Regions from separate parts of the Klebsiella sp. NPDC088457 genome, predicted to be linked through region 2. Evidence: predicted binding sites of a transcription regulator. Region 2 holds the regulator's gene; each other region holds the start of a gene.
What was found. The regulator Fur, encoded in region 2, represses iron uptake genes when iron is present. The targets are predictions, from matches to a motif close to ATAATAATGAGAACNACTATCAA.
Positions count from the first base shown of each region.

Region 1: a site for Fur is predicted at 4,537-4,559, ahead of feoA (ferrous iron transporter A). Genes of this name have one in related genera too.
Region 3: a site for Fur is predicted at 2,971-2,993, ahead of fhuF (siderophore-iron reductase FhuF). Genes of this name have one in related genera too.
Region 4: a site for Fur is predicted at 4,972-4,994, ahead of fhuE (ferric-rhodotorulic acid/ferric-coprogen receptor FhuE). Genes of this name have one in related genera too.

Region 1 is NZ_JBJDNH010000019.1:79,350-87,247, reverse strand. It holds gene gntX (DNA utilization protein GntX) at 1-587, opposite strand, end outside; gene bioH (pimeloyl-ACP methyl ester esterase BioH) at 626-1,408, shown strand; gene ACI2JR_RS14095 (hypothetical protein) at 1,463-1,612, shown strand; gene feoC ([Fe-S]-dependent transcriptional repressor FeoC) at 1,609-1,845, opposite strand; gene feoB (Fe(2+) transporter permease subunit FeoB) at 1,855-4,173, opposite strand; gene feoA (ferrous iron transporter A) at 4,203-4,430, opposite strand; gene ACI2JR_RS14075 (Tex family protein) at 4,834-7,164, opposite strand; gene greB (transcription elongation factor GreB) at 7,266-7,739, opposite strand.
Region 2 is NZ_JBJDNH010000011.1:483-8,380, reverse strand. It holds gene ACI2JR_RS08920 (sugar phosphate isomerase/epimerase family protein) at 34-1,086, shown strand; gene ACI2JR_RS08915 (Gfo/Idh/MocA family protein) at 1,096-2,268, shown strand; gene ACI2JR_RS08910 (substrate-binding domain-containing protein) at 2,311-3,327, opposite strand; gene ACI2JR_RS08905 (phytanoyl-CoA dioxygenase family protein) at 3,472-4,617, shown strand; gene fur (ferric iron uptake transcriptional regulator) at 4,680-5,132, opposite strand; gene fldA (flavodoxin FldA) at 5,425-5,955, opposite strand; gene ybfE (LexA regulated protein) at 6,105-6,398, opposite strand; gene ybfF (esterase) at 6,532-7,305, opposite strand; gene seqA (replication initiation negative regulator SeqA) at 7,489-7,898, shown strand, end outside.
Region 3 is NZ_JBJDNH010000013.1:60,464-68,361, forward strand. It holds gene ACI2JR_RS10480 (YbaK/EbsC family protein) at 1-439, opposite strand, end outside; gene ACI2JR_RS10485 (PTS sugar transporter subunit IIC) at 780-2,123, shown strand; gene fhuF (siderophore-iron reductase FhuF) at 2,165-2,953, opposite strand; gene ACI2JR_RS10495 (GGDEF domain-containing protein) at 3,063-4,109, opposite strand; gene ACI2JR_RS10500 (DUF1435 domain-containing protein) at 4,373-4,612, shown strand; tRNA gene ACI2JR_RS10505 (tRNA-Leu) at 4,635-4,721, opposite strand; tRNA gene ACI2JR_RS10510 (tRNA-Leu) at 4,752-4,838, opposite strand; tRNA gene ACI2JR_RS10515 (tRNA-Leu) at 4,867-4,953, opposite strand; gene rsmC (16S rRNA (guanine(1207)-N(2))-methyltransferase RsmC) at 5,121-6,149, opposite strand; gene ACI2JR_RS10525 (DNA polymerase III subunit psi) at 6,354-6,767, shown strand; gene rimI (ribosomal protein S18-alanine N-acetyltransferase) at 6,736-7,182, shown strand; gene yjjG (pyrimidine 5'-nucleotidase) at 7,286-7,898, shown strand, end outside.
Region 4 is NZ_JBJDNH010000025.1:36,422-44,319, reverse strand. It holds gene holB (DNA polymerase III subunit delta') at 1-39, shown strand, start outside; gene ACI2JR_RS16865 (metal-dependent hydrolase) at 50-835, shown strand; gene ptsG (PTS glucose transporter subunit IIBC) at 1,140-2,573, shown strand; gene fhuE (ferric-rhodotorulic acid/ferric-coprogen receptor FhuE) at 2,706-4,880, opposite strand; gene hinT (purine nucleoside phosphoramidase) at 5,240-5,596, shown strand; gene ACI2JR_RS16845 (YcfL family protein) at 5,600-5,974, shown strand; gene lpoB (penicillin-binding protein activator LpoB) at 5,996-6,631, shown strand; gene thiK (thiamine kinase) at 6,612-7,439, shown strand; gene nagZ (beta-N-acetylhexosaminidase) at 7,463-7,898, shown strand, end outside.

The DNA.
Region 1 (7,898 bases), on a different contig from region 2:
GTTGTGACGACATCATCCACAATGGCGATATGGTGGCCCTGAACCGGTATTTCAAGCTGAAAGGCATTTTTCAGGTTCTGTTTGCGCAATCGCGCTGAGAGCTGATGCTGGGTCGCGGTGCGTCGGTTCCGGCGGAGCGCATCATTGTGCCATGCGCAGCGCAGCCAGCGCGCCAGCGGGCGGCACAACAGATCGCTTTGATTGAAGCCTCGCCGCCACTGGCGACGTTGCCACAGCGGTACGCTGACCAGCCGGTCTGGCCGGGGTAAGCCTGTGCTCTGGCGAACGCGCAGCAACAGTAGCCGCGCCAGCGCTGGCGCCAGCTCGGGGCGGCGAGAAAATTTCAGCTGGTGGATCAAACCGCTCAGCGGCGGCTGATAGCCATTTACCGCCACCAGCCGCTGCCATGGCGGCGGCTGTTGTAAACAGCGCCCGCAGGGAAGCATGCCGACTGCCGCAGGCAGGCCGCACTGCGAACAGAGCGGGAGCGGGTGGGTCAGGGAGGCGGCGCATCGGGAGCAGATCCCCCAGCCGGCGATGGCCAGCGGCATTTGGCATAGCCAGCATAAGCTGTGTGCTGTTAGCATATTTCCCCTCATGTCAGGTAGAAAGAGAACAGTAACTGATGAACGACATCTGGTGGCAAACCACCGGCGAAGGAAATTGTCATCTTGTGCTGCTGCACGGATGGGGGCTGAATGCCAAAGTATGGGATAGCGTGACGCCGGAACTGGCTTCCCACTTTACGCTGCATCTGGTCGACCTGCCGGGATATGGTCGCAGCCGCGGTTTTGGCGCCTTGTCACTGGAAGAGATGGCGCAGCAGGTGCTGAATAAAGCGCCGGAGCAGGCTATCTGGCTGGGCTGGAGTCTCGGTGGTCTGGTCGCCAGCCAGGTCGCCCTGCGTCACCCTGAGCGGGTGCAGGGGCTGGTGACCGTCGCCTCTTCTCCCTGCTTTGGCGCCGAGGGCGACTGGCCCGGTATTAAAGCGGAAGTGTTGAGCGGTTTTCAGCAGCAGTTGAGCGAAGATTTTCAGCGCACCGTGGAGCGTTTTCTGGCGCTGCAAACGATGGGAAGCGACAGCGCGCGCCAGGATGCCCGGGCGTTGAAAAACACCGTGCTGTCCTTACCGATGCCGTCCGCGGAAGCGTTGAATGGCGGGCTGGAGATCCTCAAAACCGCCGATTTACGCCAGCCGCTGGCGGCCTTAACCGTGCCGTTCCTGCGCCTGTATGGCCGACTGGACGGCCTGGTGCCGCGAAAAATCGTGCCGCTGCTGGATGAGCGGTGGCCGCACAGCGAATCGATGGTCTTTGCAAAAGCGTCCCATGCCCCCTTTATTTCGCACCCGCAGGCGTTTTGCGAGACGCTGCTGGCGCTGAAAAACAGGCTGAACAATGCTGGTTAGCGAGCTGTGGCAACGATCCTGCTCGTAGCAATACTCAGGTGGTCACGGAGGGAAATGATTTCAGTCGTCCCCGTGAGCTGTAAAAGCAACCTGATGGAGAAGGCGGATGCGCTGGGCGGCAAGTATTATGTGGTGATTGCCGGAAAGAAAAACGAAAAAGCGGGTCTCAGGACCCGCTTTGGTTTTCCCATTCCACAGGCTTAGCGCAGCGCCCACCATTCCCGTAAACAGGCTTTTCCCTCCGGGCAGCTTTTACAACTGCCGGACAGACAGCCGTCCCGGTCTTCCGCGAGGCGCACCGCTTTACCCATGGCTTCCAGACGGCTCAGCATGGCGTCGATCAGCGGCTGCGGCGTATGCAGGCGGGCGCTGAGCTGCTCTGCTTCCATACGCCCTTGCAGAGCCAGCATATCGCGTACTTCAATCAATGACGCCATCATGACTCCTTAGTGGCAATCACCCGCCGGGCTCTGGCAGCAGGATGAGGGGGTTTTGCGCGTCGCCAGCAGCGAGATGTCCACCCGGCTACGGGCCCGACGCAGCAGGCCAAAGACCACCACGTTGAACAGCACTACCGCCAGAATGCACACCAGGCTATAGCGTGGATGCTGGCTGAAGCTTACGGTTTGGTAGTACAGCGTCGACAGTGAATAGGCGATGTTCAGCCCCCACAGGATAGAGAATGACATCCAGCCGCGGCTGGATTCGCGAGCGACGGCCCCCATCACCGAGATACACGGAATATAGAGCAGTACGAAAATCAGATAGCTGTATGCGGCGGCGGCATTGCCGAATTTGCTGCTCATCACGCCCATGGCGCCGGTTTCCATTTCACCATCGCCCTTGCTGGCTTCAATCGGGTTAGCCAGTACGCTCAGGCTGAAGGTGTCTTTCAGGCTCTGCCAGGTTTCATCCACCGCGGCCAGCAGTTCGTCACCGAGGTGGAATTCCTGCGGATTAAACGCTTCGTTCTGAATGTTTTCGGCGGTGTAGAGCGTGTTCAGCGTGCCGACGACCACTTCCTTTGCCATCGCGCCGGTAAATAGCCCGACGGTGGCCTGCCAGTTGTCTTCATGCACGCCAATCGGTTTAAACACCGGGGTAATCAGACGGCTGACGGAGGCCAGCGCCGAATCGTTGATGTTGTCCACCAGCTTGCCGCCGAGCGAGAAGCTGTTCAGGGCGCTGATGAAAATACTGACGATCACGATAACTTTACCGGCGCGCAGCACGAAGCCTTTCAGGCGTTGCCACGTCTGGATAATCAGGCTTTTGATATGCGGTACGTGATAGACCGGCAGTTCCATCACAAACGGCGAGGCTTCGCCGCGCATGATGGTGTGTTTAAGCATCAGGCCGGTAAGGATCGCCATCACGATGCCGAGCAGATACAGGGAGAAAACCGCCAGCGCTCCGTTTTGTCCAAAGAAAGCGGCGGCGAAGACGGCGAAGATCGCCAGGCGCGCGCCGCAGGACATAAACGGCGCCATCATGATGGTCATCAGACGTTCACGCGGTGCATCCAGCGTCCGTGCCCCCATCACCGACGGGACGTTGCAGCCGAAGCCGACAATCAGCGGTACGAAAGATTTCCCCGGCAGGCCCAGCGCCTGCATCAAACGGTCCATGACGAAGGCCGCCCGCGCCATATAGCCGGAATCTTCGAGGAAGGAGAGGAACAGGTACATCATGCCGATTTGTGGCACCAGCGGTAGCACGGTGTTGATACCGCCGCCAATCCCCTGGGCGAGAAAAACGGTCAGCCAGTCCGGGAAATGCAGGGTATAGCCCAGCCACTGAATACCGTGGATAAAGATAGCGACGGAACCGGCGTCAAAAATAGGCTGCAGTGCGCCGCCGATATTGATCGCCAGTAAAAACATCAGGTACATGACAAACAGAAAGATAGGCAGCCCCAGGACGCGATTAAGGATGATTTTATCCATCGCGGTGGTGAAGCGGCTTGGCTCTGCGGTCAGCGTGTTGCTGACGGCGTCGCAGATGGCGGCAATACTTTGGTAGCGGGCATCGGCAATATGCAGGGCCGGATCGTCAATATCGGCGCTCAGGCTGGCGAGGGCCGCATCCAGCTTATGTTCGGCGTCGCCGGCATAGGCGCGGCTGTAGATATCGCCTTCCAGCATCTGCAGACCCAGCCAGCAGCGCTGACGCGGCGGGATCTCCTGAGCCATCACCTGCGCCAGCTTTTCCGCTTCGCGCAGCAGCGGCTGCGGATAGTGCACCAGCTCGAGCGTTGTATTTTGCTGATGGCGATCGACGGCCATTTTCAAGGCTTCGATCCCGCGGCCACGGGTGGACACCAGCGGAATAACCGGGCAGCCAAGGCGGGCGGCAAGGGCGTCAACATCGATACGGATTTTTTGCTTCTCGGCAATATCCAGCATATTCAAGGCCACGATGCAGGGAATGCCCAGCTCCAGCAGTTGAAGAGTCAGATAGAGGTTGCGCTCGAGGTTAGAGGCGTCGACGACATTAATCAGCATGTCCGCATCGCCGCTGAGGATGTAGTGACAGGCGATCTGCTCATCCAGCGAGGTCTGGGAAGAGATGGTGGTCAGCGAGTAGGTACCCGGCAGGTCTACCAGCGTGACCTGGTGGTCGGTGGTGGTGAAAGCCCCTTCTTTGCGCTCGACGGTGACTCCCGCCCAGTTGCCTACACGCTGACGAGCGCCGGTCAACTGGTTGAATAATGTGGTCTTGCCGGAATTAGGATTACCAATTAAACCAATGGTTAATTTTTTCATATTTCAAACTCTGAGTGCCGAACCTGACGTTATTGTGCAACCGCTTCCAGTTCTATTAAATCGAGATCTTTTTTACGTAATACCAGGCTAACGCGCCGGGTTTCGATATGAACAGGATCGCCAAGCGGCGCCACGCGGACCACATTAAAAGAAGAGCCTGGCAGCATTCCAAGAGATAACAGTTTCTGGCGATAAGCCGGGCTAATATCGCGAGAGAAACCCGTAATTTTCCACGCACTATCAGGAGTGAATTGCATAGGACCTACTTGTAATCGCTAACTGAGCGAGAGTTTACCCTGTGCGGCAATCGCACAGCACCGGGGAGTCAAGCCAACGGAGAAGAATATATATTTACTACGAATAATGATAATGAGAATGGTTTTTATCATCAATGTATTATGCGGGGAATAAGCCGCTTTGGCCGGGAATTCACCGTTTTTTTGATATGACTCAAGGTCTGTGCTGCCGGGGGGAATAATTTTGAAATTAATTATTTCAATAAATGTTTAAAGAAGGTTTCATTGGTTAATGGAATGAAGCTTTAATCACTCTGTTATTTACGCGATTTTATTCCCCGGTTAGCGGAATATAACAACAGTCCGGGCGTTATTGTTGCAGGGAGCGAAAAATAGCCCCCCGTAATGAGGGGCTGAGAAAGGATTAGCGTTTTTTACCCATTGCCGCCGCCAGCGCATCCATCATCGCGCTATTGCCGCCCGCATGCGTCTCGCGCTCGCGGGGTTTCGCCGCTTTCGCCGCCGGGCGGTTGCCCTGCGCACGCTCGTTACCGCCGCCGCGCCGCGCGTTGCCCTCACCGGGCTGTTCATCCAGACGCATGGTCAGCGCAATACGTTTACGCTGCAGATCGACTTCCATGACTTTAACCTGCACGATATCGCCAGCTTTGACCACGGTATGCGGATCTTCGACGAATTTATTCGACAGCGACGAAATATGCACCAGGCCATCCTGGTGGACGCCGATATCGACAAAGGCGCCAAAGTTGGTCACATTGGTGACCGCGCCCTCCAGCACCATGCCCGGCAGCAGGTCATTCATGGTTTCCACGCCATCGGCAAACTTCGCGGTTTTAAACTCCGGACGCGGGTCGCGGCCGGGTTTTTCCAGCTCTTTGATGATGTCAGAAACGGTCGGTACGCCGAATTTGTCATCGGTGAAGTCGGCCGCTTTCAGGTTGCGTAGCTCGCTGCTGTTGCCCATCAGCTCTTTTAACGCCTGTTCAGTTGCCGCCAGAATGCGCTCCACCACCGGATAGGCCTCCGGGTGAACGGTGGAGGCGTCCAGCGGGTTATCGCCGTGGTTGATGCGCAGGAAGCCCGCACACTGTTCGAAGGCTTTGGGGCCGAGGCGGCTGACTTTCAGCAGCTGCTGACGATTCTGGAACTGGCCGTTTTCATCGCGCCAGGCGACGATATTTTGCGCCATCATCCGCGTCAGACCCGCGACGCGGGTGAGCAACGGTACCGAGGCGGTATTCAGATCGACGCCGACGGCGTTAACGCAGTCTTCGACAACCGCATCCAGCTTACGCGCCAGCTGCGTCTGGCTGACATCGTGCTGGTACTGGCCCACGCCGATAGATTTCGGATCGATTTTGACCAGCTCGGCCAGCGGATCCTGCAGGCGCCGCGCGATCGACACCGCGCCGCGCAGGGAAACATCGAGGTCCGGGAACTCGAGGGCCGCCAGTTCAGAAGCCGAGTAGACCGATGCCCCGGCTTCGCTGACGATCACTTTCTGCGCGGTGACTTTCGGGAACTGCTGCTGCACATCGAGGAAGAAGCGTTCGGTTTCGCGTGAGGCGGTGCCGTTACCGATCGCTACCAGCTCAACGTGGTGTTTCTCACACAGCGCCGCGACGGCCGCCGCCGCTTTAGCCGCCTGGCCGGTATGCGGGTAGATGGTATCGGTGGCGACCAGCTTGCCGGTGCCATCCACGACGGCGACTTTCACCCCGGTACGCAGCCCCGGATCGAGACCCATGGTGGCGCGTAATCCGGCAGGTGCGGCCATCAGCAGGTCGTGCAGGTTGCGGGCAAAGACGTTAATCGCTTCGTCTTCCGCGCGTTCACGCACGGTGCCCATCAGCTCGGTCTCCAGGTGCATCAGTACCTTGATGCGCCATGTCCAGCTCACCACCCCTTTGCGCCAGCTATCCGCCGCGGCGTTGTTCAGGCGCAGGCCCAGGTGGTTGATAATGATATGTTCGCAATGGCTCTCTTTCGGCGGCTCGTCAAACTGCGGATCGGCATTCAGGGCGAGCTGCAGTATGCCTTCGTTGCGGCCGCGGAACATGGCCAGCGCGCGGTGTGAAGGGACGCTGGCAATCGGCTCATGGTGATCGAAGTAGTCGCGGAATTTTGCCCCTTCCTCTTCCTTGCCGTTCACCACGCTGGCGACCAGATGCGCATTCTTCCACAGATAGTCGCGAACCTTTGCCAGCAGGGCGGCGTCTTCGGCGAAACGTTCCATCAGAATGTAACGCGCGCCATCGAGAGCGGCTTTGGTATCGGCGACGCCCTTGTCGGCGGCGATAAACTTCGCGGCTTCAACTTCCGGCTCGTGGGACGGCTCGTTCCACAGCAGATCCGCCAGCGGCTCCAGCCCGGCCTCAATAGCGATTTGCCCACGGGTGCGGCGCTTCGGTTTATACGGCAGGTACAGATCTTCGAGCTCGGTTTTGCTCAGCGTGGTGGTAATCGCTTTTTCCAGCGCGTCGGTCAGTTTGCCCTGTTCGCCGATCGATTTGAGAATCGACTGACGGCGGTCTTCCAGTTCACGCAGATAGCCGAGGCGGGTTTCCAGATTACGCAGCTGCGTGTCATCCAGACCGCCGGTGACTTCTTTACGATAGCGTGCGATAAACGGCACGGTGTTCCCTTCATCAAGCAGGCGAACGGCAGCTTCTACCTGTTCAGCCCTGGCCTGAAGTTCACCCGCAATAATGCGGCAGAGCGAATCATTCATCATGTTTATTTCATCTTGTGGATCGAAAATCAGGGGATAGTTATACGGACTGGCACGGCAAAATGCCAGTCGCCGCACGAGGCTCTCAGATTGTTCCGGACGTCTTATTTCACATATTCGATGGCATTCACGTACCAGCTCGCTTCACCGGCGGGCGTGTTGACCACCGCCAGATCGCCAACCTCCTTTTTCAGCAGCGCGCGGGCCATCGGCGAGTCGATGGAGATGTAGTCTTTGCGCCCGAAGATTTCATCGTAGCCGACAATGCGAAAGCGCCTGGTATCTCCGTCATCGTTTTCGATTTCAACCCAGGCGCCGAAGAACACTTTTCCTTCCTGCTGCGGGGAGTAATCGACGATCTTCAGGTTTTCCAGGCATTTGGTCAGATAGCGTACCCGGCGGTCAATTTCACGCAGGCGCTTTTTATTGTACTGATAGTCGGCATTTTCGCTGCGGTCGCCGAGGCTGGCGGCCCAGGTCACTTTTTTGGTGACCTCGGGACGTTCTTCACGCCACAAGTAGTCCATCTCTTTTTTCAGTTTTTCATACCCTTCACGGGTAATCAGCGGCGTTTTCATTAATCGTTCTACCTTCTGAGCGTCGGGTATTGCGCAGGATGTTGTGCGGTTGCGCACGGTTTGTCATACGTAATAATACCGACAGGATAAATAATGTGTCTTATGATTAAATGTATACTTAAGCTGCTGTTAAATATGCTTTGTAACAATTTAGCCTGG
Region 2 (7,898 bases):
GTTTATTAGTGCACGTTTTATTACGGAGTTTTTATGCTTACGATGAAAGGTCCTGGCGTTTTTCTTGCGCAGTTTGCCCGGGATGAAGCGCCTTTTCATTCGCTGAACGCGATTGCCGGCTGGGCGGCAGCAAAAGGGTTTAAAGGGGTGGAAATTCCCAGCTGGGATTCGCGCCTGATTAACCTCGGGCGCGCGGCGGAGAGCCAGATCTATGCCGATGAAGTGCTGGGCGTCCTCGATGAACACGGGCTGGCATTGACCGACCTCGCCAGCCATCTGCAGGGACAGCTGGTGGCGCTGCATCCGGCTTTCGATCTGCCTGCCGATAGCTTTGCCCCGCCGGCGCTGCGCAATAATCCACGGGAGCGCCAGCAGTGGGCAAGCGAGCAGCTGCTGCTGGCGGCAAAGGCTTCGCGGCGGCTGGGATTGACGAAGCATGTCACCTTTTCCGGTACCCTGCTGTGGCCCTATCTCTACCCCTATCCGCAGTGGCCGGAAGGGTTGATTGAAGAGGGGTTTACCGAGCTGGCCCGCCGCTGGACGCCGATCCTCAACGCCTTTGATGAACAAGGCGTCGATCTGTGTTACGAAATCCATCCCACTGAAGATCTTCATGATGGACTGACCTTTGAGCGTTTCCTGGAAAAAACGGGTAATCACCGGCGCTGCAACATCATGTATGACCCGAGCCACTTGATCTTACAGGGCATGGATTACCTGACCTACATCGACCATTACCACGAACGCATTAAAGCATTTCACGTTAAGGATGCCGAGTTTCGCCCGGACGGCAAAACCGGCGCCTATGGCGGCTATCAGCCGTGGAGTCGCCGGGCGGGGCGCTTTCGTTCGCCGGGAGACGGGCAGATCGACTTCGGGGCGATCTTTTCAAAACTGACCGGCTATGACTTTGACGGCTGGGCGGTTCTTGAATGGGAATGCTGTTTTAAGAATCCGGAAGACGGAGCCCGGGAGGGGGCGCAGTTTATCGCGGAACACATCATAAAGGTGACCGATCAATCCTTTGATGATTTCTGTAAATCCTATGCCGATCGTTCGGTAAACCGAAGCATTCTCGGACTTTAAGAGGGCAAAATGAGCAGACAAACTTTGCAGGGACGGCGTATTCGCTTAGGAATGGTGGGCGGCGGAGAGGGGGCTTATATCGGCGGAATTCATCGCTTTGCCGCACGGCTTGACGACCGTTACGCGCTGGTGGCCGGCGCATTTGACGTCGATGCGGAAAGGGGACGGGCGTTTGCTCTCGACAATTTGATCGCCGAAGATCGCGCCTATAGCGATTATCAGAGCATGATTGCCGCCGAAGCGGCCCGCGAGGACGGCGTTGATATCATCGCTATCTGTACGCCGAATTTTACCCATTTCCCGATAGCCCGCGCCTGCCTTGAAGCGGGGATTGATGTCATTTGCGAAAAGCCGCTCACCACCACCCTGGCGGAGGCGGAGGCGCTGCAGGAGATCGTGGCGCGAACCGGGCGTTTCCTCGGCGTGACCTACACCTACTCGGGTTACCCGATGGTTGTGGAGGCGCGTGCGCGGATCGCGGCAGGGCTGCTGGGTAAGGTACGCACCGTGCAGGTGGAATATCCACTGGAGTGGATGGCCACCGGCGTGGAGCTGAAGAATAACCAGCAGGCGGCCTGGCGGGTCGACCCGCTGAAAAACGGCCGCGGCGGGTCGATTGGCGATATTGGCACGCACGCCTACCATCTGGCCGGGTACGTCACGGGGCTGAAGGCGCAGAGCGTGCTGGCGGATTTAGCCACTTTTGTTGAAGGCCGCGCTCTGGATGATAATGCGCATGTGCTGATCCGCTATGAAGGCGGCGCGCGTGGGATGTTGTGGTCTTCGCAGGTGGCTATCGGCTGCGCCAACGCGCTGCGTCTGCGGGTTTTTGGCGAAAAAGGCAGTTTGATCTGGTTCCAGGAGCAACCCAACGAACTGGTTTTCACTCCGTTAGAAGGGGTGACGCAAATCATTAAGCGCGGGCGCGCGGATCTGGATGCGCTAACGCAAGCGCGTACCCGCACGCCGCCGGGCCATCCTGAAGGCTATATCGAGGCGTTCAGCAACCTCTACAGCGGCTTCGCCGCAGCCTTGCATAGCCGTGAGGCGCAGCAGGCGCTCAGCGTGACGGGGGCCGCCGTACCGCAGGTATATGATGGGCTTAAAGGCGTGGCGTTTGTCGATGCGGTTGTCGACAGCCATGAGCAGGGATCGGTGTGGGTCACGCCAGCATACCGCTGAGGCGACGTGGATGCGCATTCTTCACCGAGTGCGCATCTTCCTTCAGGTATACATATTGAACCGGGTGATGATGTTGATCCGCGAATAGGGTTTGAGCGAGTCGGCCTCAGAGATAAAACCATGGAAGGCCAGCAGGGAGCGGAATGCGGTTTGCGCATCCAGCTGCAGATTGTGTTCTATCAGCGCATCGATTTTCCCCGCCTGCATCAGAGCCCGGTTTTCCCGGTCAAAATCATGGCCGATAAAGGTCTTTATGCGTCTGTTTCGCTCCGCGAAGGCGCGGATAATTCCCGCGTTGCCGCCGCCGACGGTATAGACCGCTTCGGTATGCGGATGAGCATCAAGGTACTGGCACAGACATGCGTACATCTGATGGTCAATTCCCAATCCGCCGGCGACGACATTGACGCTGTTGCGCGGGGCAAACTGTTCAATTCCGGAGATAAATCCGGCAATACGCTCCCGCTCACCGATGAAGTCGTTGCTGCCGGTGACGGCTGCAATTTGGGTACTGTCGGCGCCCAGCCATTTTGACATCAAAAATGCCGCGGCTTGGCCCGCATCAACATTATCCATACCGATGTAGCGCAGACGGGCGCTGGACGGAATATCGGTCACGATGGTGACAACCGGAACGCGGCGTTTGAGCAATGCATCGATGGTGGGGACCAGAGAGGGAGAGTTCATGGCCTTTAAAATCACGCCGTGGCTGCTGAGCGCGCTTTTTTTCAGCAGCGCGTTCATCTCTCGCTCGCTGATGTCTTCGTAACAGTGGAAGCGAAGTTGAATGCGAAAGGGGTTGAAGCTGGCTAACTGGCTGCTGAGCGCCTCCCTGACCAGCTCGCTGAAGCGTTCCGGGGTATGCATGATGACGTCGAAATAGAGCGTTCTCCCCTGGGCGAGCCCGGACTTTTGCAGCAGTTCCAGATCGGCCAGCGCCTGCTGAATACGATGCAGCGTTTGCGGGTGTACCTGCCCCCGATTATGTAGCGCCCGATCGATCGTGGCGAGACTCAGTCCTGACTGAGCGGCTATCTGCTTTTGGGTAAATTTTGGCATCGATCACATGAGGTTTTTATGAGGTGTTTTTGAGGTTCTTGATGTGGAGTCTAGCTGCTAAGTTATTTCTTAACAACGTTCGTTTTCGAGACGTTGAACAAAAAAATAATATCCCTCTGTCCCCATTATCCCGTGGAGCTGCTCATGACATCGCAATATTTTATCCGACCCGAACGGGCCTCAGTTGAGGATTTCAACACCTTCTGCCAGCAGCAGGTTAACAGGCAAGACTATCCGCTGGTCAGCGAAGTCGCAGAAGAAATCCTGATTTACGACCATGATGTATTAGCGCAGGCCGCGGCGGCCAATAAGCATGCGGTATTAAGTGAGCTGCATCAGGGGCTGTCTTACGGTCCCGGAGTGCTGGTGGTGCGCGGGCTTTATCAGGATATGGATGTCATCGACCGCGCCTCTGAGGTGTTCGAGACCATCATGGCCGATGAGTCTCGCACCCGGGTTCAGGCCGATCATTTTTCACGCGCCGGTAATAATGGCCGGATCTGGAATGCGTTACAAAAGCTGGCGGAGCGTAGCCCGCGGACCTTCTGTGACTACTATGCCAACGAAATGCTGGGGTTAATTTGTCAGGCGTGGCTGGGGCCCGCGTGGAGCATGACCTCCCAGGTTAATCAGGTTCGTCCTGGCGGAGAGGCGCAGCAGCCCCATCGCGATTATCATCTCGGCTTTCAGCAGAGCGAGTTTGTTGCAGAGTTTCCCATTTCGGTGCAGATCCTGTCGCAGTATTTGACCCTACAAGGGGCGGTTGCGCATAGCGATATGCCGCTGGCGTCGGGGCCGACGCGCCTGCTGCCGTTTTCGCATCAGTATGAGCTCGGCTATATGGCCTACCGTCAGCCGGCGTTCGTCGACTACTTTAACCAGCATTACGTGCAGCTGCCGTTGCAAAAAGGCGACGGGCTGTTTTTTAACCCGGCGCTGTTTCATGCCGCCGGGAACAACACGACCGCTGACTGGATTCGTACCGCTAATCTTTTGCAGGTCTCCTCGGCGTTCGGCGTGCCGATGGAAGATGTGAACCATGAACGGGTGCTGAAAAAAATCTATCCGCAGCTTCAGCACGGACAATATCGCGCGGGAGATTTTCAGGCGCTGATTGCCGTGGCTGCCCGGGGTTACTCATTCCCGACGAATCTTGATACCGATCCGCCGTTAGGGGGAATGGTGCCGAAAACTCAGCAGACATTGGTGCTCGAAGCGCTTGACAATAACTGGGATGAGGAACAGTTTGCCCACGCCCTGGATGAGCATACCGCACGAAGAAAAGGGTAGGCCTCCGGGCATAAAAAAAGCCAACCTGCCGGTTGGCTTTTTGCTGTTTGCACTACGGGAAATTATTTTTCCACCGCGTCGTGCGCGTGTTCATCTTCGCGGCAGTCGCCTTCTGCACAGTGGCCGTACAGGTACAGACTGTGGTTGGTCAGACGGATGCCGTGGCGGTGGGCAATTTCACGCTGACGCGCTTCGATAGACTCATCGCTGAATTCGATCACTTTGCCACAATCGAGGCAGATAAGGTGATCGTGATGATGCTGTTGGGTCAGTTCGAAGACAGATTTGCCGCCTTCGAAGTTGTGGCGGGTAACAATGCCGGCATCATCAAACTGGTTCAGTACGCGATAAACAGTAGCGAGACCAATTTCTTCACCCATGTCGATCAGGCGCTTGTATAAATCTTCCGCACTGACGTGATGGTTATCCGGTTCCTGCAGGACTTCCAGGATTTTTAATCGTGGAAGTGTGACTTTCAGGCCAGCCTTCTTTAATGCGGTATTGTTGTCAGTCATGCGGAATCTGTCCTGTTGCTAAACGATCTACTTCCATCAGCGGAAGTAATACAGAGAATCACCCGATGCAATGCGTCTCATTATAGAACTGCCATCGTTAAATGAAAACTGCAAGTATTGGGCCTTGTATGCTGTCAAAAACGAGGTATCAGCTACAAACTGTGTCACCTGACCTCGTTAAATCAGAGGACATTGTACAGATATGTGATTAAAAGTTAAAAACTTGTAGCTATTAGTTTGATTGCTTCTATCTATTAATACGGCGAAACTTAACGGTAACGCCGCTTAATTATCAGGCGTTTTTGATTTCTTCGAGGTGCAGCTCGTCAGAAATCTGTTTAACCCATTGGCTGACGCGTTCGTTGGTCAGCTCCGGCTGGCGGTCTTCATCGATAGCCAGACCGACGAAGTGATCGTCATCCGCCAGGCCCTTAGAGGCTTCGAAGTGGTAGCCAGCAGTCGGCCAGTGGCCAACGATGGTCGCGCCGCGCGGTTCGATGATATCGCGAATGGTACCCAGCGCATCACAGAAGTATTCGGCATAATCTTCCTGATCGCCACAGCCAAACAGCGCCGCCAGCTTACCGTTGAAATCGACCTCTTCCAGCGTCGGGAAGAAATCATCCCAGTCGCACTGGGCTTCACCGTAGTACCAGGTTGGGATACCGAGCAGCAGAATGTCGTAGGCTTGTAGATCTTCTTTGCTGCTCTTGGCAATGTCGTGAACATCAGCAACATCTTTACCAAGCTGTTTTTGAATCATTTTTGCAATATTTTCGGTGTTGCCAGTGTCGCTGCCAAAAAAGATGCCGATGATTGCCATGAGTAAAATAACCTCTTGAAACTTAATGATGTGGTAGTGGCGTAATGCCCGCAGATAACGGCAATCATAGCAGAACAGGGGAGGGCGCGGAAACAGCAATCACGCCCGACTGCACACTCTGCTACATGAAAGCGTGTTTTTGAGGATTTTTAGACTTTATCCTGGCTGTGCAGGGTCGCCAGCTGGCGCATCAGCATCTCTTCGATCAAATCGCTGCGGTTCATATTGCGGGCTTCCGCCAGCTCATTGAGCGCATCAACGGCCTCGGCGTTAAGTTTTAACTCCACGCGCTTCAGGCCGCGAACCTTGTCGCGTTTGAGCTGATTGCGTTTGTTTATGCGCAGCTGTTCATCGCGCGAAAGCGGATTGGTCTTTGGTCTACCCGGGCGACGCTCGGTTGCGAACAAATCTAATGTCGTACGGTCCGTTTGTTCTTTTGCCATGATTCAGAGTGACTTCGGGGAAACAAGTTGCCGGGCTATAGCCGACACAGATAGCGCGCCATAATACATCAGGCGAACCGCTGCGCCAACGACCACGGGCATTCTGCCGCGCGGTCGGGCAGTTTTTAGCCAGTTACGCCGCTAAAGAGCCGAGATAGCGGCGAATTGCGCGCAATACGGCTTCAGGTTTCTCCGCATGCACCCAGTGACCGGCGCCGGCAATGACGTGCGCCCGCGCCTGCGGGAACTGCGCCAGCAGCGGGGCGCGATATTCATCGGTCACGTAGGGGGAGTTGCCTCCGGGAATGAACAGCGCCGGATGGGGCCAGGCGGGCACGGTTTGCCAGCCCACGATGTGCGGGTATTGATCCCACAATACCGGGACGTTGAAGCGCCACTGGCCATCCACGAAGGATTTCAGCAGAAACTGAATCACGCCTTCTTCCTGCAGATGCTCTCTCATCACCGCCGCCGCCTGCTGGCGAGAGCTGGCCCCGGCGGCGGTTACGGCATTAATGGCGGTAAAAATTTCATCATGGCGGCGTATATGATAGTCCACCGGGGCAATATCAATCGCCACCAGGCCAGCGATGCGCTCCGGCGCCAGGGCGCTGAGGGCCATCACCGCTTTACCGCCCATCGAGTGACCAATAAAGGTCGCTTTTTCGATCTGGCGATCGTCAAGGGTATCGAGCAGATCCTGGGCCATCGCCGGGTAGGTCATCTCCGGCGAACGGGGGGAAAGACCGTGGTTGCGCATATCGACCTGCAAAATATCGTAGCCGGCGACCAGGTCGCGAGCGAGGATGCCCAGGTTGTCGAGGCTGCCAAACAGGCCGTGGACCAGGACGACAGGGGAATTATTGTGCGGGTTTTGTGCAGATTGCGCTCGGCTATTTAATTTCATGGCAAAGTTCTTTTTTTCGCTCCGTCGGGTTAGGGTATTATGTTGGACATTCTGCCATTCGGCTGCAAGACCCAGAGCTATCTGAGTTTTACCGCCATCCTGGTTTGACGCTATCCGCGGTCAGGATTTGTCCTTATAATCCTGACAACTTGTATTCAGAATAAGATATCGTACTGGATTAAGATGAAAACAATTGAAGTTGATGATGATCTCTATCGCTATATTGCCAGCCACACCCAGCATATCGGCGAGAGTGCATCCGACATTTTACGGCGCATGCTGAAATTTTCCGCCGTTTCCCAGCCTGCTGCACCGGTGGCGAAATCCGCCCTGGCCCCGGCAGCGACGCCTGCCGTAGAGGTGAAGCCCGCGAATCCGGCGAAAGATAAAGTCCGCGCGATGCGCGAGCTGCTGTTATCTGATGAATACGCCGAACAAAAACGCGCGGTAAACCGCTTTATGCTGGTATTGACTACGCTCTACTCCTTAGATGGCAAAGCCTTTGCTGAGGCCACCGAGTCTCTGCACGGGCGTACCCGTGTCTACTTTGCTGAAGATTCGCGAGTCCTGCTGAAAAGCGGCAATCAGACCAA
Region 3 (7,898 bases), on a different contig from region 2:
AGGTCGCATCGGTCAGCTGCACCATTCGGTCAGGAGAAATGCGTACCGCGCTATGGATCGCTCCCGCCGCAGGTAAAACTTCCGGGTACTGCTTCAGCGAAATATCACAATAGACGACCAGCGGGTTCTCCAGGCCGAAAGGGCAGACGCCGCCAACCGGGTGCCCGGTTAACATCACCACCTCATCGCTGCTGAGCATGCGCGCTTTCGCGCCAAACGCTTCCTTTAGTTTTTTATTATCCAGCCGCGCATCACCGCTGGCGACCACCAGGATGACCTGATCCTTCACTTTTAAAGACAGGGTCTTGGCGATTTGCCCAGGCTCAACCCGATGTGCCGCGGCAGCGAGCGCAACGGTAGCCGTACTTTGATTGAGTTCGATGATTTCGATATCGGGGGCATGCTCGGCAAAAAACTGCCGCACGGACTGCAGACTCATTGGGATCTCCTGATTAGTGTCCATTTAAATCTGTCATAAGCCTGGCGGAGTGTAAATATTGGCGGCGGATAATCCGGAATTTTTCTAATTTGTGGATCTTCTTCACAATCACCGCAACCGGTTACTGTAACCGGTTGCTGTTATGCGCGCTCAGAGGAATACTGAATGGGTAACTTCCCTGTACCACTCATAACAAAAGAGCCGTGTATGAATCGTACTGACTTGAGCAGTATAGCGAACAGGATAGCCAGCGTGTTTATCCGCTCACAGAACTTATTTCATCACAACGGCAGGATAATCGTTGTTGGGCCTGTGTCTAAAGCCTGTCAGGAGGGCTGCTATGTCTGCTAACCATGCTGCGTTTAATCTGATATTTCGCTTTGTAGAAAATTATATTAGCCCTGTTGCCGGGCGTATCTCGTCGCAGCGCCACGTGATGGCTATTCGTGACGGCTTTATTTCGGCAATGCCGTTTATGATCGTCGGTTCATTCCTGCTGGTCTTTGCTTACCCGCCGTTTTCGCCGGATACCACCTGGGGATTTGCTCGCGCCTGGCTGGATTTGGCTAAAGAGTTTGAAGGGCGAATTTTGACGCCGTTCGATATGACAATGGGCATCATGTCGATTTATATCTGCGCCGCGATCGCTTATAACCTCGGCAAACATTACGAGAAGCCCAACCAGCTCGATCCATTTATGTGCAGCATGCTGTCAATCATGGCCTTTCTGCTGGTGGCGGCACCGAAAACGAACGGCAATTTGCCGGTCGATAGCCTGGGGGGGACGGGGATCTTTACCGCGATCCTCGTGGCGGTGTATTGCGTTGAAATGATGCGTTTCCTGAAGGCACATAATATCGGCATTCGCCTGCCGGATCAGGTGCCGCCGATGATCAAAAACTCCTTCGACCTGCTGATTCCGGTACTGGTGGTCGTCCTGACCCTGTATCCGCTGAGCCTGTTTATTCAGCACCATTTTGACATGCTTATTCCGCAGGCCATCATGGCGATCTTTAAACCGCTGGTCTCTGCTGCTGACTCCTTACCGGCGATTTTGCTGGCGGTATTGATCGGCCACCTGCTGTGGTTTGCCGGGATTCACGGCGCGGCCATTGTTTCCGGCATGCTGCAGATGTTCTGGCTGACTAACCTCGGGATGAACCAGCAGGCGCTGGCGCAGAGTGCCCCCCTCCCGCATATCTTTATGGAGGCGTTCTGGACATTCTTTATTGTGATCGGGGGGTCCGGCGCCACCATGGGGCTGGTCATCTGCTACCTGCGTAGCCGTTCGGCGCACCTGCGTTCTATCGGTCGCCTGAGCGTGGTGCCGAGTATGTTTAATATTAACGAACCGGTGATCTTCGGGACGCCGATCGTCATGAACCCGGTATTCTTTATTCCGTTCCTGCTGGCGCCGATGGTTAACGCCGTCCTGGCCTGGGCGGCGATGAAGCTGGATCTGATTGGGCGGGTTATTTCCGTCGTGCCGTGGACGGCGCCGGCGCCGATTGGCGCCGCCTGGGCTCTGGGGTGGGATTTCCGCGCGGCGATACTGGTGATTATCCTCGCCTGCGTCTCAGCGATTATCTACTTCCCGTTCTTTAAGGTGTATGAGAAACAGCTGCTGGCGCAGGAGGCTGAAGAGGCCCAGCGCGTGGAAGAAGAAAACCAGCAGACGGCATAAGAAAACCGACGGGCGGCCCGATCGCCGCCCGTAGCCGGAGATTATTTCAGCGTGCAGTCCCCGCACTGCTGAACGTCGGGCAGGCGGTTACGCTGGCAGCAGGTACGCCGCACCAGCAGCCCTTCACGTAAAATGACCGTCCGCCACAGCGGATTGTCCTCGCCATCAGCGAACTGCTTTGCAAAGAAACAGTGCTGACGCAGGGCGGCAACCTGTTCATCGCCCAGCAGCGCTTTCATCTCACCCAGATACCAGTTAATCAGATAGCCGGTATTGCTCCAGATAAGCTTGCCATTGATATTGCCGGTCGCTTCCAGCGCCGTAACAACCGGCTGCAGCGCGCGGGTCACCAGGGTTTCCATACGCGCTTGCGGCGAGTGCCGGCGGGCGGCGGGATCCGCATGGACATCAATCCAGAAACAGGCCGCGCGGCCCGTCTCGTGAAATTCTACGTGGAAATGTTCCGGCGCCAGGCTAATGGCATTCTCTTCACTAAGCAGCGCCAGCATCAGCGGCGGCACCAGCAGACCGATGTACCATTGCGCCCACAGTGAAATCAGCGGCTTCTGTTCACGTAGGGCCGTAGGCTGGTTGCGATAGATATGATCGGAATAGGTCGCCAGCAGCGAGCTGAGCGCCGTGGGCTCAGACCACTCCGCCAGCGTGAGTGCGCAATGGGGGGCTTCTTCATCCAGACGGAGAAAATCCAGCAGATGCGGGCGTAGCGCGGAGATCTTTTCCCGGATGGCATTCGCCAACGCATATTCAGCCGGCGGCAGCGGAGTCTGCCAGATAATGTCGTTGCTGAATGGAATGGAACGGTAAGCCATCAGATCGCCAGATACAAATCTTAATGAGAATGATTAGTGATACTAGTAAGTTGTCAGGGCAATGGCAAGGGATTTGTTAGCGTCTTGCTGCCAGTGCAGCGGTGGGGGTTCAGCTGGCAAGAATAATGTTACGTCCGAGATTTTTCGCTTCGTAGAGCGCGGTATCGGCTCTTTTCAGCGCGCTGTCGATGTCGGAATCCGTCAGCGGCGTCATGCCAATGCTGATGGTGACGTTGGTGGCGACGCTCTCATTAAACATATGGGGGATTTTCAAATCGTAAACCTGCTGGCGGATGCGCTCTGCGGCCAGAGAGGCGGTTTCCGCCGTGCTGTTGGTCAGCAGCACCATAAACTCTTCACCGCCAAAGCGAGCGACGATATCGCGTGAGCGCACGGCATTGCGAATCGCTGCCGAGACCTGAATCAGCGCCTGATCGCCCATCATATGCCCGTAGTGGTCGTTGTAGGCTTTAAAATGGTCGATATCCAGCAGCAGGACATGATGGTCATTACCGCTCACCGCCAGAATGGTATCCAGTCGGTTTTGTAACCCGCGACGGTTATACAGGCCGGTAAGGGGGTCGAGCATGCTGAGATCGTTGAGGGTGTTACGTTCCTGCAATAGCTTATCCATTAGCCCCTGGGTGAATGCGTCGCTACGTTTTTGAACGATGCTCTGCAGCGTTATGCCAGCAAGGGGCAGAGCCAGGCAGTAGGACATCCGTAGCCACTGTTCGCCTTCCGCCAGGATCAGGCAGGCGATAAAGGTGGGCAGCGAGTGCAGCGTAAAAGCAATGATATTATTGGGAAAGGCGATAGCGCCAATAAACAATATGCTTAATAAGGCAATAACCAGAAAGTTAAAATGCGGCGGCGCCAGCATGAAAGCCTTTTCGGTAATATGCCAGGCCCACAGTACGCCGAAGATTAGAGAAATAAGCGCAATATTGATTTTGTGGCGGGAGAACTTCCAGTGCCATAACGCTAAGGCCGTGCTGAGAAGCACGAGCAGGGTACAGGGCAGGGTAAAACTGGCGGTGTTAAACAGCGGGCTGACCAGCGATAAAAACGCCGAAATGAAATTCAGCAGTAGAAAAAGCCGTAAGGAATACTGATATTTTTTTTGGTAATGCTTTTGCCAGGATTGTGCAGTCATATTGAGGATGTCGTTATTAGTCATTAAATTTCAAAATGATGGCTGCCAAAAATGGACGATGAAAAGCAATAACCTTATTACGGTTTTAACGAAATGATCAAATAATTTAATGCATTAGTGCCGTCCGCTTAATTTATCACCTTCATGAATATATGTCATTAGCGCGAACGTAAAGAACCGCACATCCTGCCGTACAGAACATGACAAATGATAAACATTATCATATGATATTGGTTATCATTATCGTTTTGAGAGGTGAAAACATGTTGCAGCGAACTTTAGGCAGTGGATGGGGTGTGCTACTTCCTGGCGTATTGATTGCTGTTCTGGGGTTTGCCGATCTGTCGGTGGAGGCCTGGCGTGGGCTGGTGACGGTCGGAATGCTGATGTCGGCATTAATGATCTGGCACCGACAATTGCGCCATTTCGTGTTGCTGCCGTCTTGCGTCGCGTTGATCAGTGGGATAATGCTGATGACGTTGAATTTAAAGCTGATGGGATAATGCAAGAGAAGGGTAAGAATATTGGTGCGAGGGGGGGGACTTGAACCCCCACGTCCGTAAGGACACTAACACCTGAAGCTAGCGCGTCTACCAATTCCGCCACCTTCGCACAGTATTCTTAATTTTGATATCGCCTCGTTGGTGCGAGGGGGGGGACTTGAACCCCCACGTCCGTAAGAACACTAACACCTGAAGCTAGCGCGTCTACCAATTCCGCCACCTTCGCACAGTGCGAGCGATATCTGCGTGGTTTATGGTGCGAGGGGGGGGACTTGAACCCCCACGTCCGTAAGGACACTAACACCTGAAGCTAGCGCGTCTACCAATTCCGCCACCTTCGCATACCATCGATACTGATAAAAGTATCGTTACCACGGAGGCGCATTCTAGTGGTTTTCAGCTATTCGTCAATAGTTAATTGTATCGCTTGAATTGATTGTTGCAAAAATGGCCGAATACGGGGGTAAAACCGGCGACGTGGCTGGCCCGTCGCCGGAGAGGGGAAGCGTTATTTTTTCGCCTGACGGGTCATCACGGTCCGGTAGACCTTAAAGCGGCCGGTCTGGGCGATCACTTCATGGAAGCCGAAGATTTCATCCAGCACATCCGGATATGGCAGGAAGGCGTTGGCGACAATGCGCAGCTCTCCGCCGCTGTTCAGGTGACGTACCGCACCGCGTATCAGGGTTTGCGCGGCTTCCTGGCTGGTCTGCAGGCCATCGTGGAACGGCGGGTTGGAGATAATCATGTCGAAACGACCGTTCACTTCGGAGAACACGTTGCTGGCGAAGACTTCGCCTTCAATGCCGTTTGCGGCGAGCGTCGCGCGGCTGGCTTCGACCGCTGGCGCGCTGACGTCACACAGCGTTAAGCGCACCTTCGGCGAATGGCTGGCCAGCACGGTCGCCAGCACCCCTGCGCCGCAGCCGACATCAAGCACTTTCCCTTTGGTGTGCGGGGTCAGGGTGGAGAGTAACAGCTGGCTGCCGATATCCAGCCCATCGCGGCTGAATACGCCAGGCAGGGTCTTAATCGTCAGATTTTCCAGCGGGTATTCGCCCCAGAACTGCTGCGGATCGAAGCCCGGCTGTTTTTCCAGACGCCCGTGATACAGCCCGCAGCGGCGCGCGCTGTCCACTTTGCTCAGGGGGACATATTCGGCGAGTATCTGCTCGCCGCTGCGCACGCCGCTGCGGTTTTCGCCGACGACGAAAACATCGCTGCCCACCGGCAGCAGCGAAAGCAGGTTCATCAACTGAAACTGTGCTTCCGGCTTGTTCTTCGGCCAGTAGTAAATCAGCGTATCGCAATCGGCGACGTCGCTGGCTTCAGCCACCAGGCTGAAACGGACGTTATCGCCCATCTGGCGGTTCAGGACCTGCCAGTGGTGAAACTGCTGGGTATGGGCGCGGCTGGCTGCAGTGTCCAGGCGTGCTGGCAGGTCATCCTGCAGGTCACCGGCAAACAGAACGCGTGCGGGTTCGAAATCATCACTGTGGCGCAGCAAGACTTCACTTGCCGGGGTAAAAGCAGACATGAAACACTCCTTCATTAAGACTGGCGCCGATTATACACGTTATCCTTGAGGCTGCCTCTTTGTTGGCGCTATTGGCGCTGTCGGACGCCATATTGCCTGATGGCCGCGACGACGTGCGGCGTTGCTGCGCAATGTATGGAGTTTGTTGGCGCAGATACCACGGATTTGCTATATTGCGCGCTTGATTAACAGGAGTGTTTCGCTATGACTTCCCGACGAGACTGGCAATTACAGCAGCTGGGTATTACCCAGTGGTCGCTGCGTCGCCCCGGGGCGTTGCAGGGCGAAATCGCTATCTCGCTTCCCGGGCATATTCGTTTGCTGATGGTGGCGGAAAACCCGCCGTCGCTAACTGAACCGCTAATCAGCGATATTTTACGCGCGCTGGCGCTGACGCCGGATCAGGTGCTGCAGTTGACGCCGGATCGCGTGGCGATGTTGCCGCAGGATAGCCGCTGCAACAGCTGGCTGCTGGGCACTGACACACCGTTACTGCTGGCGGGCGCCCAGGTCTCAACGCCCGCTTTTGATGAACTCCAGACCAGCGCGTCTGCCCGAATGGCGCTCTGGCAACAAATCTGCGCACATGAACACGATTTCTACCCTCAACACGGCTGATTTGCCCCGTGCCTGGCAAATAGAACAACGCGCCCACGCTTTTCCGTGGAGTGAACACACCTTTGCCAGCAATCAGGGCGAACGCTACCTGAATCTTCAGCTGGCGGTCGATGGGGTGATGGCGGCATTCGCGATTACGCAAATTGTGCTGGACGAGGCGACCCTGTTCAACATCGCCGTCGATCCGGCTTTTCAGCGACGCGGCCTTGGGCGCGCGCTGCTGGAACGGGTGATTGATGAAGTCGAAAAGCGCGGCGTCGTGACGCTGTGGCTGGAGGTGCGCGCGTCTAACGCCGCCGCTATCGCCCTCTATGAAAGTTTAGGCTTTAACGAGGCAACCCTTCGCCGCAACTATTATCCCACGGCCGACGGGCGTGAGGATGCGATCGTCATGGCGCTGCCGATAAGTATGTAACAGCCTGGCGCGGTAGGGTTTTTTATGGGTAAGTCGGAGCCGGTGGCGTTCAGACTTGCTGCAACAACTATGCCTACGGGGTGGGCAACGACAAGGTGATACGATGAAGTGGGACTGGATTTTCTTTGATGCCGACGAAACGCTGTTTACGTTTGACTCTTTTACCGGTTTACAGCGCATGTTTCTCGACTATAGCGTGACCTTTACCGCCGAAGATTTTCAGGACTATCAGGCCGTGAATAAGCCGCTGTGGGTGGATTACCAGAACGGCGCTATCACCGCTTTGCAGCTACAGCATCAGCGTTTTGATAGCTGGGCCGAACGCCTCAGCGTGCCGCCGGGCGAGCTCAACGACGCGTTCATGAACGCCATGGCTGAGATTTGCGCCCCGCTGCCGGGGGCGGTATCGCTGCTGAACGCGCTGCAGGGCAAGGTCAAGATGGGCATCATCACCAACGGATTTACGTCGTTACAGCAGATCCGGCTGGAGCGCACCGGGCTGCGCGATCACTTTGATTTACTGATTATTTCTGAAGAAGTGGGCGTGGCGAAGCCGGATGCGCGCATTTTTGATTACGCGCTGGCGCAGGCGGGCCACCCCGAACGTTCCCGCGTGCTGATGGTGGGAGATACGGCGGAGTCCGATATTCGCGGCGGTGTGAACGCGGGCCTCGCGACCTGCTGGCTGAATGCCCATCAGCGCGAACTGCCTGCGG
Region 4 (7,898 bases), on a different contig from region 2:
CTGCAACCTGGGGCGGTACTTCCCGTATCCCACCTCTGAGCGAGACATTATGTTTTTAGTCGACTCCCACTGCCATCTTGATGGCCTGGATTATCAAACGCTACATAAAAACGTGGACGATGTGCTGGCGAAAGCCGCCGCCCGTGACGTGAAGTTTTTCCTTGCCGTGGCCACGACGCTGCCGGGATACCGCGGCATGCGTGAACTGGTCGGCCAGCGCGACAACGTCGTGTTCTCCTGTGGCGTCCACCCGCTTAATCAGGATGAAGCGTACGATGTCGACGAGTTGCGCAAGCTGGCGGCGGAGGAAGGGGTGGTGGCAATGGGCGAAACCGGGCTGGATTATTTTTACACCCCGGAGACTAAACCACGCCAGCAGACCTCCTTCCGCGATCATATCCGCATTGGCCGAGAATTAAATAAGCCGGTCATCGTACACACCCGCGACGCGCGCGCCGACACGCTGGCCATTTTGCGCGAAGAAAAAGTGACGGATTGCGGTGGCGTACTACACTGTTTCACTGAGGATCGGGAGACAGCAGGTAAATTGCTGGATATGGGGTTCTATATCTCGTTTTCCGGCATTGTCACGTTCCGTAACGCCGAACAGCTGCGCGATGCCGCGCGCTATGTTCCACTCGATCGCCTGCTGGTGGAAACCGACTCGCCGTATCTGGCCCCGGTCCCGCACCGCGGCAAAGAGAACCAACCGGCGATGGTGCGCGATGTTGCCGAGTACATGGCGGTACTGAAGGGCGTTTCGCTGGAGCAGCTGGCGCAACAGACCACCGCTAATTTCGCCAGCCTGTTCCATATTGACCCCTCCCGGCTGTAACCTGCCGATCTGCCTATTATTTTAAGGCTCGTAATTAATAACCAAAGCGAGTAAAGTTCACCGCCACAAAAGGGGCGGTGAATGGTTTTTGGCAACATCCAGATACAACTTATGTAAGTTGGTGTAAATTTTTCAACGCCGACTGATTGAAACGTGATAGCCGTCAAACAATCATTCCGCCAATTATTTTACTCTGTGTAATAAATAAAGGGCGCTTAGATGTCCTGTCCACGGCACGGTTCTCCCCCTGTGCCAATGCGTGAAAACGTAAAAAAGCACCAAATACTCAGGAGCACTCTCAATTATGTTTAAGAATGCATTTGCTAACCTGCAGAAGGTCGGTAAATCGCTGATGCTGCCGGTATCCGTACTGCCTATCGCAGGTATCCTGCTGGGCGTCGGTTCCGCAAACTTCAGCTGGCTGCCAGCCGTAGTTTCCCACGTGATGGCAGAAGCGGGCGGTTCAGTCTTTGCTAACATGCCGTTGATTTTCGCTATCGGTGTCGCGCTTGGCTTCACCAATAACGACGGTGTATCCGCACTGGCTGCGGTCGTTGCTTACGGCATCATGGTGAAAACCATGGCGGTCGTTGCGCCTCTGGTTCTGCATTTACCTGCTGAAGAAATTGCGGCGAAACATCTGGCGGATACCGGCGTACTTGGCGGTATTATCTCTGGTGCTATCGCCGCGTACATGTTTAACCGCTTCTATCGCATCAAGCTGCCTGAGTATCTGGGCTTCTTTGCGGGCAAGCGTTTTGTGCCGATTATCTCCGGTCTGGCCGCTATTTTCACCGGTGTGATCCTCTCCTTCATCTGGCCGCCGATCGGCTCTGCTATCCAGACCTTCTCCCAGTGGGCGGCTTACCAGAACCCGGTTGTGGCATTCGGTATCTACGGCTTCATTGAACGTTGCCTGGTACCGTTTGGTCTGCACCACATCTGGAACGTACCTTTCCAGATGCAGATTGGTGAATACACCAATGCGGCGGGTCAGGTCTTCCACGGCGATATCCCACGTTACATGGCAGGCGACCCGACTGCGGGTAAACTGTCCGGCGGCTTCCTGTTCAAAATGTACGGTCTGCCGGCCGCTGCTATCGCCATCTGGCACTCTGCTAAGCCAGAAAACCGCGCGAAAGTGGGCGGTATCATGATCTCCGCAGCGCTGACCTCGTTCCTGACCGGTATCACCGAGCCGATCGAGTTCTCCTTCATGTTCGTTGCGCCGATTCTGTACGTTATCCACGCCATTCTGGCCGGTCTGGCATTCCCGATCTGTATCCTGCTGGGTATGCGTGATGGGACATCGTTCTCTCACGGTCTGATCGACTTTATCGTTCTGTCTGGCAACAGCAGCAAACTGTGGCTGTTCCCGATTGTCGGTATCTGCTATGCGATCGTCTACTACGTCGTCTTCCGCGTGCTGATTAAAGCGCTGGACCTGAAAACTCCGGGTCGCGAAGATACGACTGAAGACAGCAAAGCAGGCGCGACCAGCGAAATGGCTCCGGCACTGATCGCGGCGTTCGGCGGTAAAGACAACATCACTAACCTCGATGCGTGCATCACTCGTCTGCGCGTGAGCGTCGCTGACGTGGCGAAAGTTGATCAGGCTGGCCTGAAAAAACTGGGCGCCGCAGGCGTGGTCGTTGCAGGTTCAGGCGTTCAGGCTATCTTCGGGACTAAGTCCGATAACCTGAAAACTGAAATGGATGAATACATCCGCAGCAACTAAGTTGTGATGTGGGGAGACTAAGGCAGCCGAATGGCTGCCTTTTTTACGTCCGGAAGGGCCGCGTTTCGTTAGCCGGTTTGGTCCGCTAAATAGGCGCGCGTAAAGGCAACCCCTTTACGCGCAGACGATCTGTCAGAACTGGTAGCTGGCGGTGATGCTGATGTTACGCGGTTCGCCGTAAACAATAGAGCCGTCGATGTTGGTATCGTAGGTTTTGTCGAACAGGTTATTAAGATTGGCCTGTAAGGCAAAGTTTTTGCTGACCTGGTAACGGGTGAAGAGATCCACCAGCGCGTAGCTGCCCTGTTCAGCACGGAAGGTACCGTACGGCGTGTCGGTCTCTTTATAGACGCGGTTCTGCCAGTTGACGCCGCCGCCAACGGTCAGCTCGGGCATCGCCGGCAGGCGGTAGCGGGTGAACAGTTTGACGCTGGTACGCGGCAGGTTCGGGTTTACCGCCTTACCTTCGTTGTCTTCGGCAACGTAGCGGGTTGCGCCAAACGTCATCTGCCAGTTATCGCTAAGCGCGCCGTTAATTTCGAACTCGACGCCTTTACTCACCGTACCATTGACGGTTTTATAGGCGATATCGCCGCTGCTGCCGGCAATCGGCGTCCCGGTAGACTGACCCAGGTTATCCTGTTCGATGCGGAACACGGCCAGCGTGGTCGTCAGACGGCTGTCCATCCAGTCTGATTTCAGGCCAACCTCATAGTTATTCCCGGTGATAGGCGTCAGGTATTTGCCCGAGCCGTCGCGGACGTTCTGCGGCTGGAAGATTGAGGTATAGCTCGCGTATGCCGACCAGTTATCATTGATGTCGTAAACCAGTCCGGCATAAGGCGTGGTGTGATTCTTCTCGGAAGTGTAGGACAGCGTGCCGATACTCCAGTTGGTATAGCGAGCGCCAAGAATCAGGTACAGCGGGTCGGCCAGTGAAATACGCGTTGCGGCATATAAGGATTTCATGCGCGTGGTATCGTCCTGCGCCAGGCTCTGCGCATCCCAATGGGTTTCCGGGAAGCCGCCAGCGTTGTAGGCGTAGAAGCTGCCGATTTCATCCGGGAAGACGTTGGCCCATGCGCTGAAGTAGCGGTTATTTTGCTTGCTGTAGCTGCCGCCCAGCATCAGATTATGCTGCCGGCCAAACAGATCGTAGCCGCCATCGGCGAACAGATCCACGGCATCGACTTTACGTTTCCCGCTGTTCCAGCCGGTCCCGGCAACGTAGTCATAGCCTGGGCCATAGCTGCTGTATGGACCGACCAGCATGCCGGTCTCTTTATTGACATACGCATCCACGTACATTGTTTTGCTGTCGAACTTGACCTCGGAGTGGGTCGCATTCAGGGTCGCCTGCCAGGTATCCGCAAAGCGTTGCTTCAGGGTCACAAAGATTTTATTGAATTCTTTATCGTTATAGGCCCAATCCGGCGCCGTGCTGTGGGCGCGGTCATAGTGAGTTTTGCTGCCATCGGTATTCCAGCGCGGCAGCCCACCCCAGGTCGGACTGTTAACATCAATGCGTTGATATTCATAGCCTGCGGAAAGGCTGGTGGTTTCACCCAGATCGGCATCCAGGATGCCGGAGAAGAACGTTTTCTCGCTGTTGTAGCGATCAAGCCAGTAGTCATTGTTCTGGTAGCCGGCGACAATCCGCGCACGTACGTTGCCATCTTCAGTCAGCGGACTTTGCATATCCGCGACGTAGCGCTGTTTGTTCCAGCTACCGTACTCCGCTGATACGTTACCGGTGAACTCCCGGCTGGTGGCATGTTTGCGAATCATGTTGACGGAGGCCGAAGGGTTACCGGTACCGGTCATCAGGCCGTTTGCGCCGCGCACGACTTCAACACGCTCAAAGAGGGCGGTATCAGAGAGGGCGTCGCCCAGGTTCCAGCGGGATTCAAAATAAGTCGGAATACCATCGACCATATAGTTGTCTATCTCGAAACCGCGGGAGAAATAGCTGCTGCGATCGGAGTCCGCCTGGCTTTTACTGATCCCGAGCGTGTTATCCATTACGTCGCCGAGCGTTTGCAATTGCTGATCCTGCATGCGTTGTTCGCTGATAATACTGACCGACTGCGGAATATCGCGCTGGATCATCGGCATCCGGGTCCCGGCGGTGGTGGTTTTGACGCTGTAATCCTGCTGCTGCGCGTCAGAACCCGTTTCCGTTGTACCTTCTACAATGATGGTATCCTCGGCGGCGTAACCGGGAGCGGAAGAGAGCGCCAGCGCAATACCAACGGCCAGCAGGGATGGCGCGATACGCCGATCCCGGGAATGGAGAATGAGAGACATCATAAGCCCTTAATCAAAAAGTCATTGTTATGTGCCGTGGCTCTATGGCCGCGGTCGTACCTTGTCTGTAAGCGCACCGCATTCATTATGAATACAAATGAGAAATATACGCATTTGTATTTATTGTGTAAACAGAAGTAAGAAGAGGGCAGAAACGGGATTTTACCCTCCTGGCGAAAGGAGCAGGCAACGATATGATTAATCCGTCAGCAGCTAACGCCACTGCGGCATAAGAAAAAGCGCATTCAGGTTGAAAGAGGGGGAGTAACTCGCTCATACTCTTAAACGAATCCTGTGCATCCGCGTTTATCTGCAGAGGCAGGCCAGAGCACGGTATAAAAATTAATAAGGAATCAGTCATGGCAGAAGAAACGATTTTCAGCAAAATCATTCGCCGGGAGATCCCGTCGGATATTGTTTATCAGGATGAGCTGGTGACCGCTTTTCGCGACATTTCCCCGCAGGCGCCAACCCACATTCTGATTATCCCTAATATCCTGATTCCTACCGTCAACGATGTGACCACCGAACATGAACTGGCGCTGGGCCGGATGATGACCGTGGCGGCGAAAATCGCTCGTGATGAAGGCCTTGCCGACGATGGCTATCGCCTGATCGTCAACTGTAACCGCCACGGCGGCCAGGAAGTCTACCATATCCACATGCACCTGCTGGGCGGCCGCCCGCTAGGTCCCATGCTGGCACATAAAGGCTAATCGATGCGCGCAGCTCATTTCGGCACGCTTCTGGCGATAGCGCTCCTGGCCGGTTGCGGTTCTCGCGCGGAAATCCCCGTCGGCGAACAGCAGACTCTGGTGATGGAATCCAACGTGCTGGCGGCGGGAATCAGCGCCGATGCGCCGTCGGTGGCCGCTTCCGAGATTCAGGCCACCGCTACTTCCAGACTGTTTAATGAACGACAGGAGCCGATCACCGTGCATTACCGCTTCTTCTGGTATGACGTGAGAGGTCTGGAAATGCATCCGCTGGAGCCGGCCCGCAGCATTACGGTGCCCGCGCACTCTTCCGTCACCGTGTACGGCAGCGCAAATCTTCTGGGGGCGCATAAGGCCCGCCTGTATCTTTATCTGTAAGGGGTAATTGTGATGATGAAAATGGGTCGCTATGCGTTAATCGCGGCACTGGCGATATTCCTTGCCGGGTGCGTGGGGCAACGCCAGGAGCCTGCCCCCGTCGAGGAGGCGCAGCCGAAACCTCAACAGCCCGCGCAGCCGCAGCCAACGGTTCCGACCGTGCCGGCGGTACCGACCGTGCCCGCGCAGCCGGGGCCGATTGAGCACGAGCAGCAGCCTGCGCAGCCGGTACCGCGCGTGCGTCATTATGACTGGAATGCGGCGGTACAGCCGATGGTCGGGCAAATGCTGCAGGCGGGCGGGGTGAACGCCGGGAGCATTCTGCTGGTCGACAGCGTGAATAACCGCACTAACGGCACGCTAAATGCGGGTGAAGCAACCACGGCGCTGCGTAATGCGTTGAGCGGAAATGGCAAATTTACGCTGGTGTCAGCGCAGCAGCTGAGCGTGGCGAAGCAGCAGCTGGGTTTGTCGCCGCAGGACAGCCTCGGCAGCCGCAGCAAAGCGATGGGGATTGCCCGCACCGTGGGCGCCCAGTACGTGCTGTACTCTAACGCAACCGGCAACGTCAATACGCCTGAGCTGAAAATGCAACTGATGCTGGTACAAACTGGCGAGATTATCTGGTCAGGTAAAGGTGCAGTTCAGCAACAATAAGCTAACGCGCGATGAGGTTTTGTCGCGCTTTTTCCCCGGCTATTCGCCTGTCGTCGATCGGGGCCACGGTGGCCTGAGCGGCGGCAGCTGTATTATCAGCGACGGTGTCCGGCGGCTGGTGCTACGCCAGCCGCACGATCCTCAGGCGCCCGCCAGCGCATTCCTCCGGCAGTACCGTACGTTGTCTCGTCTGCCGGCGACGATTGTCCCTGCGCCACACTTCTATTCCCCCCGCTGGATGGTGGTGGAATATTGCGACGGCGAGATGAAAAGCACCCTTCCGCGCGGCCCGCAGCTGGCAGGCTTATTGTATCATCTGCACCGACAGCCGCGCCTGGGCTGGCGCATCGCGTTGGCTCCGCTGCTTGAGCAGTACTGGCTACAGTGCGATAGCGCGCGCCGTACGCCATTGTGGCTACGCTGGCATAAACGGTTGTTACGGCGCGGCGAGCCCCGCCCCTTACGCCTGGCGCCGCTACATATGGATGTGCATGCCGGCAATATCGTCCATACGAAGGGCGGGCTGCGGCTGATTGACTGGGAATACGCTGGTGATGGCGATATCGCGCTGGAGCTGGCGGCAGTGTGGGTCGAAGGGGCAGAACAGCGCCAGCTGGCGGCAGAATATGCGCGGCTGGCGCACCTCGATGCGCAACTGCTGTGGCAGCAAATTCAGCGCTGGCGTCCGTGGGTAGGGGTGCTGATGGCCGGCTGGTACGAGCGTCGTTGGCAACAGACCGGCGACCGGCAGTTTATCACGCTGGCAGATGAAACATGGTGTCAGTTAGACAAAGAACGAAAAGGATAAGAGAGGTCAGTGTGGGTCCGGTAATGTTGGATGTCGAAGGTTTTGAACTGGATGCGGAAGAGCGTGAGATTCTGGCGCATCCGTTGGTGGGCGGGCTGATTTTATTTACCCGTAACTATCACGATCCGGCGCAGCTGCGTGAGCTGGTTCGCCAGATCCGCGAGGCCTCGCGCAATCATCTGGTGGTGGCGGTCGATCAGGAGGGCGGGCGCGTGCAGCGTTTCCGCGAAGGATTTACCCGTCTGCCGGCCGCACAATCTTTTGCGGCGCTGTTGGGGATGGAAGAAGGCGGCGCGCTGGCTGCCCAGGCCGGCTGGCTGATGGCCAGCGAAATGATCGCGATGGACATCGATATCAGTTTCGCTCCGGTGCTGGATGTCGGCCACATTAGCGCCGCCATTGGCGAGCGGGCTTATCATGAGGACCCGACAAAAGCGCTGACTATCGCCCGCCACTTTA